One region of the Vibrio algarum genome, then DNA from elsewhere that is predicted to be linked to it. Evidence: riboswitches for the same ligand, from Rfam matches in the RefSeq annotation. Region 1 holds a riboswitch; the other holds the start of a gene.

Evidence for each region. A riboswitch is a leader RNA that binds a small molecule or an ion and turns the genes downstream of it on or off. The one in region 1 is predicted to bind lysine.
Region 2: another riboswitch for lysine. It lies ahead of lysC (lysine-sensitive aspartokinase 3); the one in region 1 lies ahead of PGX00_RS11995 (Na+/H+ antiporter NhaC family protein).

Annotation. Positions count from the first base shown of each region.
Region 1 covers NZ_JAQLOI010000001.1:2,572,737-2,583,130, forward strand. The annotation lists partial or broken gene hisG (ATP phosphoribosyltransferase) at 1-560, opposite strand, end outside; His leader region at 823-943, opposite strand; gene PGX00_RS11995 (Na+/H+ antiporter NhaC family protein) at 1,041-2,636, opposite strand; lysine riboswitch at 2,726-2,906, opposite strand; gene PGX00_RS12000 (H-NS family histone-like protein) at 3,272-3,682, shown strand; gene PGX00_RS12005 (inosine/guanosine kinase) at 3,760-5,064, opposite strand; gene PGX00_RS12010 (hypothetical protein) at 5,063-5,221, shown strand; gene PGX00_RS12015 (YccT family protein) at 5,227-5,922, opposite strand; gene PGX00_RS12020 (porin) at 6,010-6,975, opposite strand; partial or broken gene dinG (ATP-dependent DNA helicase DinG) at 7,617-9,688, shown strand; gene PGX00_RS12030 (TSUP family transporter) at 9,735-10,394, shown strand, end outside.
Region 2 covers NZ_JAQLOI010000001.1:742,148-752,541, reverse strand. The annotation lists gene PGX00_RS03790 (pyridoxal-phosphate-dependent aminotransferase family protein) at 1-573, opposite strand, end outside; lysine riboswitch at 796-973, shown strand; gene lysC (lysine-sensitive aspartokinase 3) at 1,073-2,431, shown strand; gene metH (methionine synthase) at 2,503-6,183, opposite strand; gene PGX00_RS03775 (cation:proton antiporter) at 6,378-7,691, shown strand; gene metA (homoserine O-acetyltransferase MetA) at 7,802-8,743, opposite strand; tRNA gene PGX00_RS03765 (tRNA-Asp) at 9,079-9,155, opposite strand; rRNA gene rrf (5S ribosomal RNA) at 9,247-9,362, opposite strand; rRNA gene PGX00_RS03755 (23S ribosomal RNA) at 9,455-10,394, opposite strand, start outside.

The sequences.
Region 1 (10,394 bases):
GATAACCTCAGCTTCTTTTAAACCATTTGCTTCTAATGTTGCACCCGTTGACACAAGATCGGCAATAGCGTCGGCAAGGCCTGCGCGAGGAGCAACTTCTACAGAACCTTGAAGGTTACAAGTGCTAAACTCTACGCCTTGCTCATCCATATACGCTTTTAAAAGATGTGGGTAGGTTGTTGCGATGCGCTTACCGTTGAGGTCTTGTGGGCCGTTATATTCATCATCCTGATTAATAGCAATAGATAAACGACAACCACCAAAGTCTAATCGACGCAGAGCAACAAATTCACTTGCTTCTCCTAAAGCAACTCTGTCTAAACGAACCTCTTCTAGTTCGTTCTCACCAATAAAACCGAGGTCAACGACGCCATCCATAACCAAGCCTGGGATATCGTCATCGCGCACGAGTAATAGGTCGATTGGCATATTTTCCGCGTGAACAACAAGACGCTCACCCATTAAATTAAACTTAGCACCACATTTTTTTAGGAGTTCTTGGCACTCTTTACTTAAGCGGCCTTTTTCTGGATTGCGATTCTTAGTCGTTGTGTTTGCATTACTCTATTCCCTGTCTAAATATTCGTTATTTTTTTAATTTCTAAATTCGATTTATGCTATACCAATAGCAATAATTATGTGTTCAAAATGAATTCGATTCCGCTAACCACTGAAGACCTCCCTGTTCGCTAAGAAATAGCACTCCATGCCTATTTATGTTCACTAAATCGAACACTTTTTGTCTAAGTCGCAAATTAACAACATTTGTATAACTAATTATTGACACTACTTGGTGCATATTGAGTTAAGTGGTCTGAAACCAAAAAACCCTCGGGGTTTTATTTCCCGAGGGTTCGAATCTTAGATTTGACCTCCGGGAGTTATTATCTCCCGGGTATGCGCACATCGCCCGAAAGACTACTCAGGGTGATGATGGTGATGAATGTTCATTACAAATATACGCATAATTTCTTAGTTCCTTTCGCTTACAACCACACTAACTAAGCTCGATTCAATTTTCAACCTAAAAATTGCTTTTTTTAGGCATTTTGCATCTGTAAACCTTTTGATTTAGATAATACAGACAAAATAAAGCAAGCAATGATGAAAGCAATGAACGTAGCAGCGAAAGAAATCGCTACAGAATTGGTCATACCAAGAATAACAAAACCGATACTAGAGATTATCGCAACGGTAATAGCATAAGGTAACTGAGTCGCGACGTGGTCGATATGATTACAACCGGCCCCTGTAGAGGACAAAATGGTGGTATCTGAAATAGGTGAACAGTGATCACCAAATACTGAACCAGCCAAAACAGCACTTAACATAGGTAACATCATTGCTAAGTCAGTCGCGCCTGCCATATCACCCGCGATAGGTAACATTATTCCAAATGTTCCCCATGAGGTCCCTGTAGAGAAAGCCATCAATCCAGACAATAAGAATAAAATAACCGGAAGCCAATGAACGCCAATATTACCTTGAATTAAAGAGGATAAATAAGCCCCTGTCTTCATGTCACCGATAACAGAACCAATAGACCAAGCGAAAATCAATATTAATATGGCGCTAAACATAGACTTAGCACCAATCCAGACTGTTTTGGTAATATCGCTGGTAGGTAATTTTTGTTTAAATACAGTGAACAACGCAGTAAATAGTCCTACGAGGCCTCCATATACTAAAGAAGAACCTACATCTGTATTTTCGAATGCACCTAATAATGAAAATGTTTTCCCATCAGATACCAGTGCTGAGTTCCCGGTATATAACATTGCCGTAACCGTCGCGAATATCAGAAATAAAATAGGAAGGATCAAATCAGACACTTTTCCATATTCACTCTCGACAATATCTAGCTCTTCATTTAATTCTTTCGCATTAGAATGGTCTTCTTCAGGACGAATTTTACCCGTTAATGAAGCGAGGTGTTCATGCTTACTCATTGCACCAATATCTATTTGGAACCATGCGACAGCAAAAACCATCAATAAAGCAAAAACGGCATAAAAATTCATTGGGATTAAGCGCAAATAAGCACCCAAAGCTGAATATTCAGTTAAACCATGGCTTACTAAAATTCCACTTATAATCGTCATTATATAAGCACCCCAACTAGACGCGGGCATTAATACACACATAGGCGCCGCCGTTGAATCCAATATATAGGCTAGTTTTGCACGGGACACATTGTAACGATCTGTCACAGGGCGCGATATTGCACCAACCGCTAGGCTGTTAAAATAATCATCAACAAAAATGAACACACCTAAAAAAGCAGCAAGCAATTGCGAACCACGTTTATTCTTTACCTTAGTTTGCGCCCATAGAGCAAATGCTCTTGTGCCCCCTGACAGCGTTAATAAAGCAGTCATCATTCCTAAGATAACAAGAAAAGCAACAATACTCATATTCCAAGTATTGATACCACCATCTTCGATAAATACACTTTTGACTGTGGTACCTATATAGCCAAGCGAATTCGAAAAAGAATAATCAGCTAAAAGAAAAGCACCCAATAGAATACCAATTCCTAACGAAAGCAGTACTCGACGAGTGACAACAGCAAGGCCTAAAGCCATTAATGGTGGTAATAAAGATAAGGGTGAAGAAGCAAAATCTACTAAATTCATGATCTACAAAAACCGATTGGTTAGAGATCTACTGCAGAATCAACACTTAAATATGTTAATGGTAAGTAAAAGGAAATCCATAGTCCTCGACCCACAGTAGCGCTCCATAGTTAAAATTAAATATACTATGGCAGTGTTGTACTTATTAAATACAACCCCAGCAAGCGGGCTTGATAATCTCGCTTGCTTCGGCAATAACTCCTTTCCAGACTACCCATTGGCATCACCCCAATAGAATGTACTAATAGTTATTGCGCCTCTACCTCTGTAAACAGTTAAAATATAAGAAAAAAATATTATTCACATCTTAAAACTGAATAAGGCGTGCATGATTGTACGGATCTATCCCCTTTTTGCAACATAAAAGCGCATTTTAAAGCATAATAATCAATAGATTTAGCCACAAAAGCATTCACATATGAAATATGTCACTAAAATGAATGGAAAACAGGTTAATCACAAGTCATTTAAAGTAATTACTCACTGAATTAACAATATGAGTTAAAATTATTAAACCTTATATATCCCTATAAAAACTATTATTAGATATATTTAGTTTAATCTAAAATAATTTGGTGATATTTAATTTGGCTGTTACTATTATCGTGTTGAATAATAATCAGATGGGACGCCACATGTCAGAACTTACAAAAACTTTGCTCAATATTCGCAGCTTACGTGCTTTTGCACGCGAATTAACTTTTGAGCAGTTAGAAGAAGCCTTAGAAAAACTTACCCTAGTTGTTGAAGAACGTCGTTCAGCAGCAGAAGAAGAGAAAGCAGCATTAGCAGAAAGAGAAGCTAAACTTGCTGAATATGCACAAATGATTGCAAAAGATGGAATTGACGTTGAAGATTTAATTTCAGCACTATCAGGTGAGACTAAAACGAAAACTCGCAAAAAACGCGAACCTCGCCCTGCAAAATACAAATATATTGATGCAGTTAGTGGTGACGAAAAAACATGGACAGGTCAAGGTAGAACACCTTCTTCTATCCAATCACAACTTGATGCAGGTAAATCTTTAGACGATTTCCTAATCTAGTTTACAAAGAAAAAAATAGTAAGAGCGCCTACTTAGCGCTCTTTTTTTATCTTTAAATTATATTAATTCAGGCTGAATTATCTTTCCCAATACGCTTCTTCTAAGCTATCTTCGCGTTCTGGTAATCCCCTAGATAACCGAGGAGAATGCTGTACTAATACTTCGTAACTCGCTCTATTTGCATATTTACACACTTGCGAAAATGACGAATAAGTTAAATAAGGGTATTGGTGCTTACTTGAATTAGGTACATTTTCTTTATGGTACCTATTTGCCGCCATATCATGAAGTAGTGCAGACAAAGCCGCATCACCAGCACCGTTGGTATTTTTAATTTTCTCTGGCCCGCCCATATAAGGTGCAATATGGGAGTAAACCTTAATAGGCGATTCACATGCTGCTTTAATCGTAGGTCGGCTGAATTCATACTGATTAAACTCAGCAATCGCCCCCGGTAAAAGTGGCAACGACGTTGCTCTCTTAGCATCATCCTCTGTATAACCTGCCATAAATAGACCTACAGGCCCTGCAGTGCATAACACTAAGTCAACCCAATCTAATGTCTTGTCTGCTGCTAACAAAGGATCATGATGCCCTGTAAGCGCTTCAGCTTCATCTTCGTTCATTGCAACAACAGACACATGATCGTTCAAAAATTCTTGCCAAAATAGTGGGTCGTCTTGAATAACAAACTTTGTACCCAGTGTAAGAACAACAGGTACCTGATATTTTTTGGCGTATTCTATCGCTTGCCTCGTTGCGTCAGGCATAGGGTCACCATTTTTACAACGAACCAAATAAGCGGTTAATACCAACGCGGAAGCATTTTTAAAAATAGACTCTGGGATGCTCTCTGGTCTAAGTTGGTTCATCTGACCTTCACTAATAGCGAACGTTCTCTCACCATCATCGGATATCAAAGCGAAACAACGCCCTATCGCACCGGTAACAGCTTGAAGGTAGTTTAAATCCATTCGGCTAGAGGTATTACATAAATAGCGATAGCCATAGCTGCCTATCTCAATATCTTTACTCATTACACCAAGCAGTGTTGACTTATCATCGGCAAGCACAGAGTAATTGTGCAACGTATTACCAATGGTTCCACCAGCAAATTCATTGCTAATCAAATCCTCTTTCTTTAGTTGCTTATAGAGAGACTCTGCCGTTTCGTCATCAATGACCAATGAATGGCCTTTGCTTAGACCATACTTATCAATAAAATGATCAGGTACACGCGCTTCAATATCCACTAACGTTTGATCGATCCCAACAATATGCGTACGCGTCATCTTTTTATTGGTTTGAGCTTGAGTAACCAAAGGATCACGTGCGTGAACAGGAAAGTAATGTTTAGATTTACGTTGACCAGGAAATTTCATGAGTGATTCTGCTGATAGTAGAGGCGAAAAGGTAATTCTAGCCTGTGTAATTTATAACAGCAATAAGACGGTAAAAAGCAAACGTTTTCGTGGCGGGAATATTATTCAGATAACAAAAAGCCGCCAATATAAATCAAAGGCGGCTTTCACAAAATAAAGAGATTATTCTTGGTCAATCATCCATTTACGGAACTCTTTACGCTCTGCTTTAGAAGCTTTTAGGTACCAAGCTTTGAGTTGATCGGTATTTGAAATAGTTCCTGGTTGACTGCTCATTGACCCATTGCTTTTCACTTCATTTACAGTCGAAACGGTGGCAGCTGTTGCAGTCGTTGCTGCTGCGACACCCGCAGTATCGGTCACCGTGGCCGTGGTGATAAGCGTGGCGTTATCGCCAAACATAATACCATTACTTTGGTTGTATTCCACCACCATATTTTCTATGCCTTTATAGGGCATAAAACCAGGTTTCGGTGGCAGTTTATTCATTGTGAAGTCGACATCTTTACCGTTAGAAATCAATTTCCAATCTGGCGTTTTCTTAAAGTGGTTCTTCGCCTGTTCATGACTGTAAACGGTAGGGGCAACGATCTCTATATCAGCTTCTTTCGCATCAAACTGGAGAAGATAAGGCGCGGAATCGAACGTCTGTTTGGAAGAGCCTTTCCCTAGTCTCGCGGTCATTCGAACCACTATCTGCGTGAACCCTGGTTTGACCGATGTTACTTCCACTGTGGATTCAGTCTCAACTTGATTTACAACCAGTAACCTCACGTTTTGAGTTGGTATGATTTCTGCGGCTAAAGACGCGCCTGAAAACAACAGACTAAACATACACACTGATACGACTTTTTTCATGTACACCTCAATTATTTGAATTTTAGCGAATATAACAAAAAACCACCCGAAAGGGTGGTTTTAAATCAAGCATCTAAAAAACTAATTTTAGAATTCAGATTTGATACCTACAGCGTAACCAGTATCTGTATTACTTTCGTCAGTTCCACCAATTTCAGCGTAGATAGTAGTTGAAGGTGCAACAGCGTAACCTGCGTTTACGAAGTAAGTAGTCACATCACTTTCACCAGCAGCATCAAAGTCTGTACCACTCACACCTGCAGCGAATTTCCATGCTTCAACAGTATAGTCAGCCGCGAAAGCAATTGTGTTAGCTGTTTTTTCAAGTTCATAATAACCTAGTTCTAGGTTAAGTGCTTCGATGCCGCCAAAGCGAGCTTCAAGCGCCCACACATCATTCTCAGCACTACCATAGTGACCGTAGAATGCTGTAAAATCAAAATCAGCAACACGAACACCGATGTTCATATCAACTAGCTCAGTACCTGAATTTGTTACTGAAGTAATAATGTCTCCATAAGTGTCGCTTTCACTATCCGTATCTAGAACGGATTCTTCACTATAAGCGTTGTCACCTTGATTACCTTGGTATGCGATACCAGCGTAAACCATACCTGTGTCAAGTTGATATTTAATAGTTTCACTACCACCAAAATCTAAGTCATCAAAAGCTGAACTAACACCGAACTGGTAGTCAGAACCGATACCCGCGTCATCTAGGATAGTCGCTGTTTTACCTACTTTAGCTGTGTGCATGCCAGAGTAGATACCGAAGTATGCGTCGCCAGTGTCCGCTGTACCGCCGTCACCAGAGAATTCCCAGAACGCACCGACAGAGATATCTTCAGTTGCTGCATAGCGAACGTCAAAAGAGAAGTCAGCATCTTGAAGGTCTTGACCAGGGTTTGAATCTTTAGTTGTATCTTTTAGATAAACAACTTCTAAGTCACCGCCTAGATCAACTGACACGCCGTCTTGGTTGTATAGTTCAATACCTGCGTTAGCTGCTGTAGATGCAACTAGTACTGATAGTGCTAATAGAGTCTTTTTCATAATAATATCCACTGCCTTTTCTTAAGAAAATTTAGGAAATCCTTTTCGGTTCCCTTTTTTTATTTTATTGATGATAACGTTTTACCAATTTGGCTACCCGTCACCACCACTAAATTTCGAAACCTAGATTGCAAAAGAAATCGCCTCATGTCAAACACATAAAAAAATAAAAATAAAAATACATAAAACAATAAAAAACAGAGACTTAACACAGGAAACATTCATCACGCTTATCATAATACCAATCAAACAGCTCCAAATTAAACATAGATGCAGCGGCACATAACAGCTTATAACACTGCAAGTACGATTACAAAGACAATAAAACAGCACAATACAGCTACTAAAAGACACTTTTTAAAAATATAATTCTATATCAACTTCCTCTAACGTAACATTTTGGAAGGTTCAGTTTTTTTTGTGATCTTGATCCTATTTTAGTTAGAAAAGAACTGAATTTGTGACTCAAATCGCGAGATCAAGACGATAAATTACTAACGAAAATAAATTCTTATCTAAATTAATTCCGTAATCAGACCGTCATATAAATATGCTTCGTGATTGCACTCACATATTCTTGAGCCATAGAGCGGAGGTCTTTGCTGTGCTAGACTGCGCCATTATCAAAAGTTGGCTCCGTTATGCTTAATCCTAAAGTCCAAAAATCGATTCGTAATAGCTATCAGAATCTGCAGCACCAGTTAGATAATTTTGTTCCTAGACGCGCACAAAATTATCTGGTGGCTGAAATTGCTAAAACGTTATCGGGTGACTATCACAAAAAAAACCGAATCATTGTGGCAGAAGCAGGCACCGGGATAGGTAAATCACTGGCTTATTTAATGGGGGCCATTCCTTGTGCTGTGTTGAACAATCGAAAGGTGGTTATCTCTACCGCCACTGTCGCTTTACAAGAACAGCTTTTAGATAAAGATTTACCACTGTTTCGACGCATTACCGATTTAGACTTCTCTTTTATCCTTGCTAAAGGCAGACAGCGATATTGCTGCGCGGAAAAACTAGCGGCCGCTTCTGGCGTGGATGGCGGTCAACTCGCCATGTTTGAGACCAAACCAAAGAAAAAAGATATCGAACTGCTGGAAACCATGTATCGATCTCTGGTTCAAGGAAAATGGGATGGCGACAGAGACGCCTGGCCAAAGCCAATTCCAGATGCGCTTTGGCAGACCATCGTTAGTGATAAGCACAGCTGCAATAACAGCCTGCCCGTTCACCGAGGCTGTCCATTTCAGAAAGCGCGTTCTGAACTGGATAAAAATGATGTCATCATTGCAAACCATAGTTTGGTTATGGCCGATATCGATCTCGGTGGTGGCGTAATATTGTCTGAGCCAGACAATACGATTTATATCTTCGACGAAGCGCATCACTTACCCAAGGTAGCAAGAGACCATTCATCCGCCGCTGCCAGCCTTAAAGGTGCAACACTTTGGCTAGAAAAACTGAATCAAAGCTCAAGTAAGTTTGCCAGCCTTGCGGATGAGAAACGGGTCAATCGTTTCCGAAATGAATTACAAGATTCAATCCAAGAGCTGGTTCCCGCTTTAAATCAACTCAGTAAGCAGTTTGATGCGACCCAATTTGAAGATAAGGCTTATCGGTTCGAGCACGGTGATCTGCCTGAATGGCTTGAAAAACAGTCCCAAGAATTGAAACTGATATCCAGTAAAGCGAGTCTAGCCCTAGGGAAAATAGCCGACCTTATAGCCGAAAGGCTAAAGGATGGTGAGCTTTCTAATAAAATAGCAGAACCTGCCTTGGCCGAGATGGGTTTTTATAGCCAGAGGTTAGAAAACCTCGCCAAGGTTTGGCATTTAATGGCCGAACCGAAAAAAGAAAAAGGTGCACCACTAGTTAAATGGTTAGAGCTGAACCCAGACCGCGAGGGCGATTTGATTGTCAACGTGTCACCATTGGAAGTTGGCTGGGAACTAGACCAAAAACTGTGGAGCCGGTGCGTCGGTGCCGTATTAACATCGGCAACCATACGAGCACTAAACTCTTTTCAATTCTTCTGCAATCAAGCGGGGGTCAGTCATAAAGAGGAGGATGGCGTTCAATTTTTGGCTTTAGCTTCACCTTTTAATTATCAGGATAATGCCCAGTTATTGGTTCCAGCAATGAAATACGAACCACAGGCACCACAATTTACTGAATACCTAGCTGAGATTCTCCCCCCTTGATTATGCAAGATAAGGCGAATCTGATTCTTTTCGCTTCATATTGGCAAATGAAGCAGGTAGCGGAGATCGTTGGACCTCTATTTAATAAAAATGGGTGGGCTCTCCAAGTTCAAGGAGAATCGTCACGCACAGCTATTCTAAATAAACATAAAACGCTGACACAATGCGGTAAAACAAGTGTCTTGTTTGGTACTGGTAGTTTTTCGGAAGGACTTGATTTACCCGGAGCACTGCTTGAAAACCTTGTTATCACTAAGATTCCTTTTGCAGTCCCTACTTCACCGGTAGAACAGGCGCATTCCGAATATATAGAGAGTCGCGGCGGCAATCCTTTTATGCAGATTTCGGTGCCAGAGGCGAGTAAAAAACTGATCCAATCTGTTGGTCGTCTACTGCGAAAAGAACAAGATTCTGGTAGAGTCGTCATTCTTGATCGAAGAGTCATCAGTAAACGGTACGGAAAGTTGCTACTTGACGCTTTACCCCCATTTAAACGAATGATTGAATAAAGATTATTTAGACCGATCTGACTAAAACCTAGGTACCGGAAAATTTATGGAAATGTTAGAACCAACCATGTTGGTTATTTTGGCTTTAGTCGCGTTTGCTGCTGGCTTTATTGATGCGGTTGCCGGAGGCGGTGGAATGTTAACCGTGCCTGCATTACTCTCTATTGGGCTTCCACCTCATGTGGCGTTAGGGACGAATAAACTAGCGGCAACCTTTGCCTCATCCACTGCCGCCATCACTTTTTATCGAAAGCGACTGTTCACTCCAGAGCTTTGGACCCACGCTTTTTTCGCAACCTTAATTGGGGCAACCATAGGCACGCTTGTGGTCGATGCGTTAAGTACCGAGTGGTTAGAAAAAGCGTTGCCGGTGATCATTCTGGCAACCGCTATCTATACTATTTGGCATAAAACCCCCGAAGCAAACGAAAACGTTTTACCAAAGCCCTGTAAAAAATTAAATAAAATTCAATGGGCTCAAGGGTTAACACTTGGGTTTTATGATGGTGTTGCTGGGCCTGGGACTGGTGCTTTTTGGACAGTAAGCAGCATGGCTATCTATCGCATGAACATACTGCTTTCTTCTGGTCTTTCAAAAGCGATGAACTTCACCAGTAACCTTACTTCTCTAGTCACTTTTGCCCTCTTGGGGCATATCAATTGGGTACTTGGCTTAACAATGGGTGTCTGTTTAATGGTTGGTGCT
Region 2 (10,394 bases), 1.8 Mb from region 1:
CGCGTCTAAACCCCACTCATCCACTTTTAATGGCACACCACCAAGCGAAGTCACAGCATCTACAATGGTCAATACTCCACGCTCTTGAGCTAAAGCGGCTAATGCTTGTGCGTCACTGACTGCACCGGTAGACGTTTCTGCATGTACAAAAGCGAGAAGCTTTGTGTCAGGGTTTGCATCAAGTGTATCCTTCACTTTCTTAATGTCTACGGGCTCCCCCCATTCATTGTCTACAACAACAGCCTTTCCACCACATCGAACGACATTTTCACGCATTCTTTCACCGAATACTCCGTTTCGGCATACAACCACTTTATCTCCCGCTTCCACTAAGTTAACAAAGCATGCTTCCATTCCAGCACTGCCTGGGGCCGACACTGCAATAGTAAACTCATTTTCAGTTTGAAATGCATACTTAAGCAGTTGTTTTAGTTCGTCCATCATATTGATAAATAGAGGGTCTAAATGTCCTACTGTTGGGCGACTTAACGCTTGTAAAACTTGAGGGGAGATATCCGAAGGTCCAGGTCCCATTAATGTTCTGTGGGGTGGGATAAAGCTCTGTATCGTCATAATTATTCCTTTTTATAAGACGCGTAGGGGGTTAAAGACTAACTCAAAAATCATCATCCAACAATTCGACTCTAGTATAGAGGTCTAACCAGTAATTTAAAAAGTTCATTGCGATGTAGCAAAGTTATGGGTAATTATTCATATTAACAATTGACTTTTAAACGCCAACATCGTTCAATGAATGAGTCTTCATTTATTGAACTAAATTTAGACATTACGCTTTATAACAGAAGAGGAGCATTGCCCAGGCAGATGTTTTGTGGAGCCTCAACTCCTAGACATTACATTCAGGGGGAGCAGTGCCGAGATGATAATTCATTGAGTGTGAATATTCGTCGGTTGAATAGGTTGAATCCTATCGACTGTCACCAACCAAGTTTGGTGAAGAGCTTCTGAGGTCCGCATCCATATTTAATGCTTTTCCTCTGCTCTAGTAAACTCTCTTCAATATAACAAAATAGAAAGACTGTTAATTTGAAAATATACTGGGAGAAATGACGTGAGCGCATTCAATGTAGCGAAATTTGGTGGCACAAGTGTTGCCAACTTCGAAGCCATGAGCCGTTGTGCAGAACTTATCGAAAACAATCCAAATACCAAGCTTATTGTAAGCAGTGCTTGTTCTGGCGTAACAAATTTGCTTGTTGAACTTGCTAATGGTGTTCAGGATGAAAAGCGCCGTCAGGTTGTTATAGAGCAACTAGAAGATATTCATTACGCTGTCATTGATAAGCTAGCCGATCCTTTAGCAACAGAGCAGGCTGTTGCCTCTTTATTAAAGAGCGTTGCCTCTGCAGCTGAAGCTGCATCATTCCAAAGCAGTGACAAACTCACCGACCACATGGTTGCTTATGGTGAACGCATGTCGACTCACCTACTTACGCAAATATTAAAAGAACGAGGGGTAAGTGCTGTACGCTTTAATATCCGTGAGATAATGAGAACAGATAGCGCTTACGGTAAAGCAGAGCCAGAGTTGGATACTATTTCAAAACTAGCACAAGAAAAGCTCGTACCACTTTGCCAAAAACATGTTGTCGTAACACAAGGGTTTATCGGTGCTGATATCGAAGGAAATACAACAACATTTGGCCGTGGGGGAAGTGACTACAGTGCAGCTTTAATCGCAGAAGCGGTTGCAGCTGAAGGTTTAGAGATTTGGACCGATGTCCCTGGGATTTACACAACAGATCCTCGTATTGTACCGAAAGCGGCCCCTATCCCAGAAATTAGTTTCAGCGAAGCGTCAGAAATGGCCAACTTTGGTGCCAAAATACTCCACCCATCTACACTGGTACCCGCTCTACGCCATGGCATACCTGTATTTGTAGGCTCATCTAAAGAGCCTGAAAAAGGTGGAACATGGATTAGACAAGAAGTTGAAAGTTCACCGCTATTTAGAGCACTAGCACTGCGCTGCAACCAAACAATGATCACGCTACGAAGCCCAAATATGTTCCAAGCTTATGGCTTTTTAGCCGAAGTATTTAAGATCCTCGCTAAGTATAAGATATCTGTCGACTTAATCACGACCTCAGAGGTCAGTGTTTCACTAACTCTTGATCAAACCAATACGTCAGGTGGCGCTCCTGAACTACCAGCAGAAGCACAAAAAGAGCTAGAAGAGCTATGTATTGTTGAAGTAGAACAAAACCTCTGCTTAGTTGCCCTTATTGGGAATAACATGAGCGAATGTAAAGGGTACGCAAAGAAAGTATTCAGTACACTAGAAGACTATAATCTTCGTATGATTTGTTACGGCGCAAGCCCACACAATTTATGCTTTTTAGTTCGCTCTAATGATTCACGAAGAGCCGTTCAGGATCTGCATAGAGAACTGTTTGAGTTACGCGAATAAAAATTAGTTATCTTAATTAAAAAAGGCTTGGTATTTCTACCAAGCCTTTTGCACATACTTCAACAAAGCGGTTAATTGATGTTAGGCCCTAGCCACTTCTCGGCCTCAAGAATATCCCAGCCTTTCCGTTCTGCGTAATCCTTAACCTGATCTTGCTGTATCTGTGCAATAGCAAAATAACGAGAATCAGGATGCGAAAAATACCAACCAGAAACCGATGCTCCAGGCCACATAGCATAGCTTGATGTCAAAGACATACCAATCGATTCTTCTACATTTAGAAGCTCCCATATAGGCCCCTTTTCTGTATGTTCAGGGCATGCAGGATAACCAGGTGCTGGTCGTATACCTTGGTATTTTTCACGAATAAGGTCATCACTAGAAAGATTTTCATCTGCGGAATACCCCCAAATTTCCTTACGTACTTTTTGATGCAAGTATTCAGCAAAAGCTTCCGCTAGTCTATCCGCAACAGCTTGAATCATAATTGCATTATAATCATCACCTTCGGCTTTGAATTTATCTGCTAACTCTCGTTCACCAATACCACCTGTTACAGCAAAAGCACCTATCCAGTCTTTTTTACCACTAGATTTAGGGGCAATATAATCGCTTAAACAATAGTTAAAACCTTTCGGTTTCTCCGTTTGCTGGCGAAGGTTACAAAGAACCTTTGCAACCGTTGTGCGTGATTCATCTGTATATACTTCTATGTCATCACTGACACTTGCCGCTGGTAATAATGCACATATACCGTTTGCTTTCATTAACCCTTCACGTTCAATCTTATCCAACCAAACATTAGCATCGTCAAATAATCTCTTCGCTTCTTCACCCACTTCTTCGTGTTCAAATATTTTTGGGTATTTCCCCATGAGCGTCCACGTCATAAAGAAAGGGGTCCAATCTATGTAGCCTCGTAATATAGAAACATCAAAATCTTTAAATACCTGAATACCCAACTGTTCTGGTATTGGTGGAGTATAGCTTTGCCAGTCAATCGCGACTTTGTTGTCTCTCGCTCTTTGCAATGACACTGGTTTTGTTCGGGGTTTCTTACGATTATGTTGTTCACGTACTTTGATATAATCTTGCTCAAGCTTTTCAACAAATGCAGGTCGGAGTTCATCAGATAATAGTGAACTACAAACCCCTACAGCACGAGAAGCATTGTTAACATAGACTACCGGATGGCTGTAATTCTGCTCTATTTTAACGGCGGTATGAGCCTTAGATGTTGTTGCTCCACCGATGAGTAAAGGAAGATTGAACCCTTGCCTCTCCATCTCTTTAGCAACATGAACCATTTCATCTAGTGAAGGCGTTATCAAACCAGACAGGCCAATGATGTCGACATTTTCTTCCTTAGCCACTTTTAGAATATTTTCACATGAGACCATAACGCCAAGATCGATTATCTCGTAGTTATTACACTGCAAAACGACGCCAACGATATTTTTGCCAATATCGTGTACGTCACCTTTAACCGTTGCGAGAAGTATCTTTCCATTTGTGCTGCCCTCTTGCTTTGACGCATCAATGTACGGCTCAAGATAGGCAACTGCCTGCTTCATTACACGAGCGGATTTGACGACCTGAGGTAAAAACATCTTCCCTTCACCAAATAAGTCACCAACAACATTCATGCCATCCATTAAGGGACCTTCGATGACGTGTAAGGGTTTAGAAGCGCTTGCTCTTGCTTCTTCTGTATCTTCAACGATAAATTCGGTAATGCCCTTAACTAAAGCGTGTTCCAACCTTTTTTCTACAGGCCAAGTACGCCATTCTTGAGCCGATGAATCATCCTCTTTGCCTACGGCATTTTCTCGGTACTCATCAGCAATTTCCAGAAGATTTTCAGTTCCTTTATCTGTTCGGTTTAGAACCACATCTTCGACGGCATTACGTAGTTTTTCAGGAACGTTATCGTAAATTTCCAATTGCCCTGCATTTACGATACCCATATCCATACCATTTTTAAAACAGTGGTATAGGAATACAGCGTGTATAGCTTCACGTACGTAGTTGTTACCTCTAAAGGAGAATGAAACGTTAGATACACCGCCAGAAATCATGGCGTGCGGAAGGTTTCGCTTAATATCAGCAACCGCATTAATAAAGTCTAACGCGTAATTATTGTGTTCATCTATACCCGTTGCAACAGCAAATATATTCGGGTCAAAAATAATGTCTTCTGGCGGGAAACCTACTTCATCGACAAGAACACGATAAGCTTCTGTACAAATTTGTAATTTACGTTCACGCGTATCTGCTTGCCCAATTTCATCAAAGGCCATGACGATTACGGCAGCCCCATAACGACGAATAAGCTTAGCTTGATGAATAAATTTATCTTTCCCTTCTTTCAGAGATATCGAGTTAACAATACCTTTACCCTGAATACACTTTAGGCCCGCTTCAATGACTTCCCACTTTGAGGAATCGACCATGATTGGCACTTTAGCAATCTCGGGCTCTGTCGCGCAAAGGTTAAGGAAGCGAACCATACACGCTTCCGAATCAAGCATTCCTTCATCCATATTTATATCGATGATCTGCGCACCATTTTCGACTTGTTGGCGAGCTACGTCTAATGCCTCATCATAAAGCTCTTCTTTGATAAGACGCTTGAAACGAGCTGACCCAGTTACATTGGTTCGTTCCCCAACATTGACGAATAGAGTTGCTTTATCAATAGTCACCGGCTCTAAACCCGATAGACGACATGCTTTCGATATATCAGGCAATGCGCGTGGTTTTACGTTTTCAACTGCTAATGCCATTTGGCGAATATGTTCAGGAGTCGTACCACAACAACCACCGACCAAGTTTACGTAGCCACTTTGTGCCCATTCTGAAACATGCTCTGCCATATCTTCAGGAGAAAGGTCATACTCACCAAACGCATTAGGTAAGCCTGCATTTGGGTGAACTGACACATATGTTTCTGAGATTCGAGACATCTCAACAACATACTGCCTAAGTTCATCAGGTCCTAGTGCACAGTTAAGGCCAAACGAAATTGGATTGACATGACGAAGTGCATTGTAAAATGCTTCTGTAGTTTGACCTGAAAGTGTGCGGCCTGATGCATCAGTAATCGTGCCTGAAATCATTACTGGCAACGCAATATTAAGCTCTTCAAATACAGTATCAACCGCAAACGCACAGGCTTTCGCATTTAACGTATCAAAGATAGTTTCTATTAATATTAAATCGACACCACCGCGGATTAGAGCTTTAGTAGATTCAGAATAAGCTTCTACTAACTCATCAAAATTCACATTACGGAAACCTGGATCATTTACGTCAGGCGAGATGGAGCAAGTCCGGTTTGTAGGGCCTAATACACCCGCTACAAATCGAGGCTTATTCGGTGTTTTTTCGGTCCATTCATCAGCTACAGCCTTAGCCAACTTTGCAGCTTCGTAATTGATCTCTGCGCTCAGGCTTTCCATGTCATAGTCAGCCATTGCGATTGTAGTAGCGTTAAACGTATTCGTTTCTAGAATATCTGCACCCGCTTCCAAATAAGCTGAGTGGATCTCTTTAATCAATTCAGGTTGACTTAAAACTAGCAGATCATTATTTCCTTTGAGATCGGAATGCCAGTTAGCGAATCGCTCACCACGATAATCTTTTTCTTCAAGTTTGTAATCTTGAATCATGGTGCCCATACCACCATCGATTAACATAATTCGCGTTTTTAGCTGCTTCTCTATTTTTTCTTTCACTATACTTCCAGCCACGTTTAAGCCTCAATCCTTTTAACTTTAGAACTATCCTATCACACAACGAGTAGAAATCTAGACGTCTAAACAGTTTGATAATAGGAATATTCACAACCCTAAGTCTTTGAACGGTTTTTTAATTATTCACGTTGATAAAGTTCATTTTTCAACCGAGAATAGAACAAATAACACACCATTATTGGAGCGTTCTAATGAGCGTATATGACACTTTATGTTTTCTGGCAGCAGCCGCAATGATAATCGCTTTTATAAATTCTAAAGTAGGTAAATTTCAAACTACTATCGCTATTACTGCTGGTGCACTCATACTCTCCTTAATGATGATTGTCGCAGGTCAAAATGGCTGGTTTCAGCTCAATGAATTAGCCGCAAATACGATTAGCTCTATAAATTTCGAAGATTTTCTTCTGAAAGGTGTTTTAGGGTTTCTGCTTTTTGCAGGTGGGCTAGGTATCAATCTAACCAACTTAAAAGACCAAAAATGGGAAATCACATTACTAGCCTTGGGAGCGACACTTGTTTCGACATTTTTTATCGGCCTAGTGCTTTATGCATTAATTAACTGGCTTATAGGTGTGCAATTTGCCCTTGTTTATTGCCTATTATTTGGCGCATTAATTTCACCAACTGACCCGATTGCTGTATTGGCTATCGTAAAGAAACTTGATGCACCTAAACGGATATCTACACAGATAGAAGGTGAGTCACTTTTCAATGATGGATTTGGACTCGTCATTTTTGTCACGCTTTTTACCATAGCTTTCGGCAACGAAACGCCAACAATTGGATCTGTTTCTCTGTTATTTTTACATGAAGCTATTGGTGGCATTATTTACGGTGCGGCTCTAGGTTTGCTATTCCACTATTTAATTAGCGCAACAGATGATCACTCAATGGAGCTTCTTTTGACATTAGGCATACCAACTGCAGGGTATGTTTTCTCCGAAATCATTGAAGTTTCAGGTCCTTTAGCCATGGTTGTTTCTGGCATCATGATTGGAAACTGGACTCGTTATACTGGGTTCTCTAAAGAGAGCCAGGATCACCTGGATCACTTCTGGGAATTGATAGACGAATTCCTCAATGGATTACTGTTTCTTCTAATTGGCTTATCTATGCTTACTTTCAATTTTCATTCTGAAGATTGGATAGTGATGGTTATTTCGGTCCCATTAGTATTAGCTGCTCGCTATATAAGCGTATTCCTCTCCTATAAAGTGTTCAATCGATTTAGAACCTATAATCCTTGGTCCATAAGAATACTTACTTGGGGTGGGTTACGAGGCGGGCTCGCTCTCGCTATGGCGATGTCTATTCCAGCCGGTATCATGGTTGTGCCTGAAAAAAGTATTGATGTGCGAGAAGTGATACTTGTTATGACTTACTCGGTGGTTGTATTTTCAATTCTAATACAAGGTTCAACTATAACCCCGATGATCAATCGAGCTAAAGCTTGTGAATCTGAACCGCCAGCTCAAGCTCATGACGTAAACCAGAGAAGGTAACCATCGTTAGGGTGGATGTTAAATATTGGATATCAAATAATCGAAGTCAGAGAGTCAATAGCGATGGTAGCGTCTAACACAAATTAGTAATTGTTAGCGCTACCTGTTTCTTAGTCATCTTTGGTGAAGTTATCTTCAGAAAAATGTTCCAAATCATAAGGTGTTTGTTGGTAAACACAATAATTAAGCCAATTTGAAAATAGTAAGTGACCGTGGCTACGCCAACTCGCTATTGGTTCATTGTCAGAATTATCATTCGGATAGTAGTTGACTGGGACAGCAGGATCCATTCCCTCTCCTAAGTCACGCGCATACTCATTGTGCAGTGTATGGGACTCATATTCTGGATGACCCGTTACAAACACATTTCGCTTATCTTTAGTCGCTGCTAAATAAACCCCTGCTACATCTGAAACCGCGAGTATGTCTAAATCCGTATGCTCTTCTAAATACTCCGAAGAAAAATCTGCGTATCTGGAATGAGGTGCTAAAAAGCTATCGTCGAACCCTCTCAAGAGAGGATGAAACTTTTGCTGTATCTTATGAAAGTAGACACCTGAAAGCTTTTCCTTACGCGTTTTCTTAGGTAAGTCGTAAAGTAGTTTCAAACCCGCTTGTGCAGCCCAACAGACAAATAGAGTCGAAGTCACATGCTTACGAGCCCACGTCATGATGGTTTCTAAATGATCCCAATAAATAACATCTTCGAACTGAACTAAGCCTAATGGCGCACCTGTTATGATTAATCCATCATAGTTTTTTTCTTTTACCGTATTAAATTGACGGTAAAAATTATCTAGGTGCTCGGTAGGTGTATTCTTACTAGGTCTGTCATCTATACGGAGCAGCTCCACATCTATCTGAAGTGGACTATTCGAAAGTAGCCTTAGAAATTGTGTTTCTGTTTCTATCTTTTTCGGCATCAAATTAAGGATAAGTACTTTGAGTGGACGAATCTCCTGCGTAGAAGCACGAGACATCGGCATCACAAAAATATTTTCCTTCTTCAATACATCAGAGGCTGGCAATTCATCTGGTATCCGTATCGGCATAACCTTCCCTTAAGCTATCTAGACGTCTAAACAGCCAGACTAATTCAAAACGTATAGTTTGTCGAGTAACAATTAGGGTGTTTATATTTATATATTTGTAGGCTACTACCTTACAAATGATACTAAAGCCACTAATTGACTTATTAGATTAAATGCACATAAAAGAGATAAGGTTTTATGGAAGAATGCATCTGCTAAGCGCATATAAACGTTTTTAGCGGTTCGTGAAATCGAATGAATTTTGATCCCATCATTGATGTCAGTGTGATTGGATACCAAACGCAAAAAAGCCCCAGCATTTCTGCTGAGGCTTCGTAATATACTGCGTAAGATAATGGCGGAGTGGACGGGACTCGAACCCGCGACCCCCGGCGTGACAGGCCGGTATTCTAACCAACTGAACTACCACTCCACATGGTATTCTTACATTAACAAAGTCTGACTTAGATGCTTTGTTAATTTTTGCTTCTATCTTTTTCTAAAAAAGATAAAAACGAATAAGAGCCTGGCGATGTCCTACTCTCACATGGGGAAACCCCACACTACCATCGGCGCTATTGCGTTTCACTTCTGAGTTCGGCATGGAATCAGGTGGGTCCACAATGCTATGGTCGCCAAGCAAAATCTTAAAATTCGAAAAGCCAACAAAAATATAAGTTCTTCACACATTCAATGTTCTTCATTGAGTCCACAAAACCCCTTGGGTGTTGTATGGTTAAGCCTCACGGGCAATTAGTACAGGTTAGCTCAACGCCTCACAACGCTTACACACCCTGCCTATCAACGTTCTAGTCTCGAACAACCCTTTAGGACACTTAAAGTGCCAGGGAAGACTCATCTCAGGGCTCGCTTCGCGCTTAGATGCTTTCAGCGCTTATCGATTCCGAACTTAGCTACCGGGCAATGCCATTGGCATGACAACCCGAACACCAGAGGTTCGTCCACTCCGGTCCTCTCGTACTAGGAGCAGCCCCCTTCAATCTTCCAACGCCCACGGCAGATAGGGACCGAACTGTCTCACGACGTTCTAAACCCAGCTCGCGTACCACTTTAAATGGCGAACAGCCATACCCTTGGGACCGACTTCAGCCCCAGGATGTGATGAGCCGACATCGAGGTGCCAAACACCGCCGTCGATATGAACTCTTGGGCGGTATCAGCCTGTTATCCCCGGAGTACCTTTTATCCGTTGAGCGATGGCCCTTCCATTCAGAACCACCGGATCACTATGACCTGCTTTCGCACCTGCTCGAATTGTCATTCTCGCAGTCAAGCGGGCTTATGCCATTGCACTAACCACACGATGTCCAACCGTGTTTAGCCCACCTTCGTGCTCCTCCGTTACTCTTTGGGAGGAGACCGCCCCAGTCAAACTACCCACCAGGCACTGTCCTCACCCCAGATTATGGGGCTAAGTTAGAACATCAAGCATACAAGGGTGGTATTTCAAGGTCGACTCCACTCCATCTAGCGACGAAGTTTCAAAGTCTCCCACCTATCCTACACATGTAGGGTCAATGTTCAGTGCCAAGCTGTAGTAAAGGTTCACGGGGTCTTTCCGTCTAGCCGCGGGTACACTGCATCTTCACAGCGATTTCAATTTCACTGAGTCTCGGGTGGAGACAGCGTGGCCATCATTACGCCATTCGTG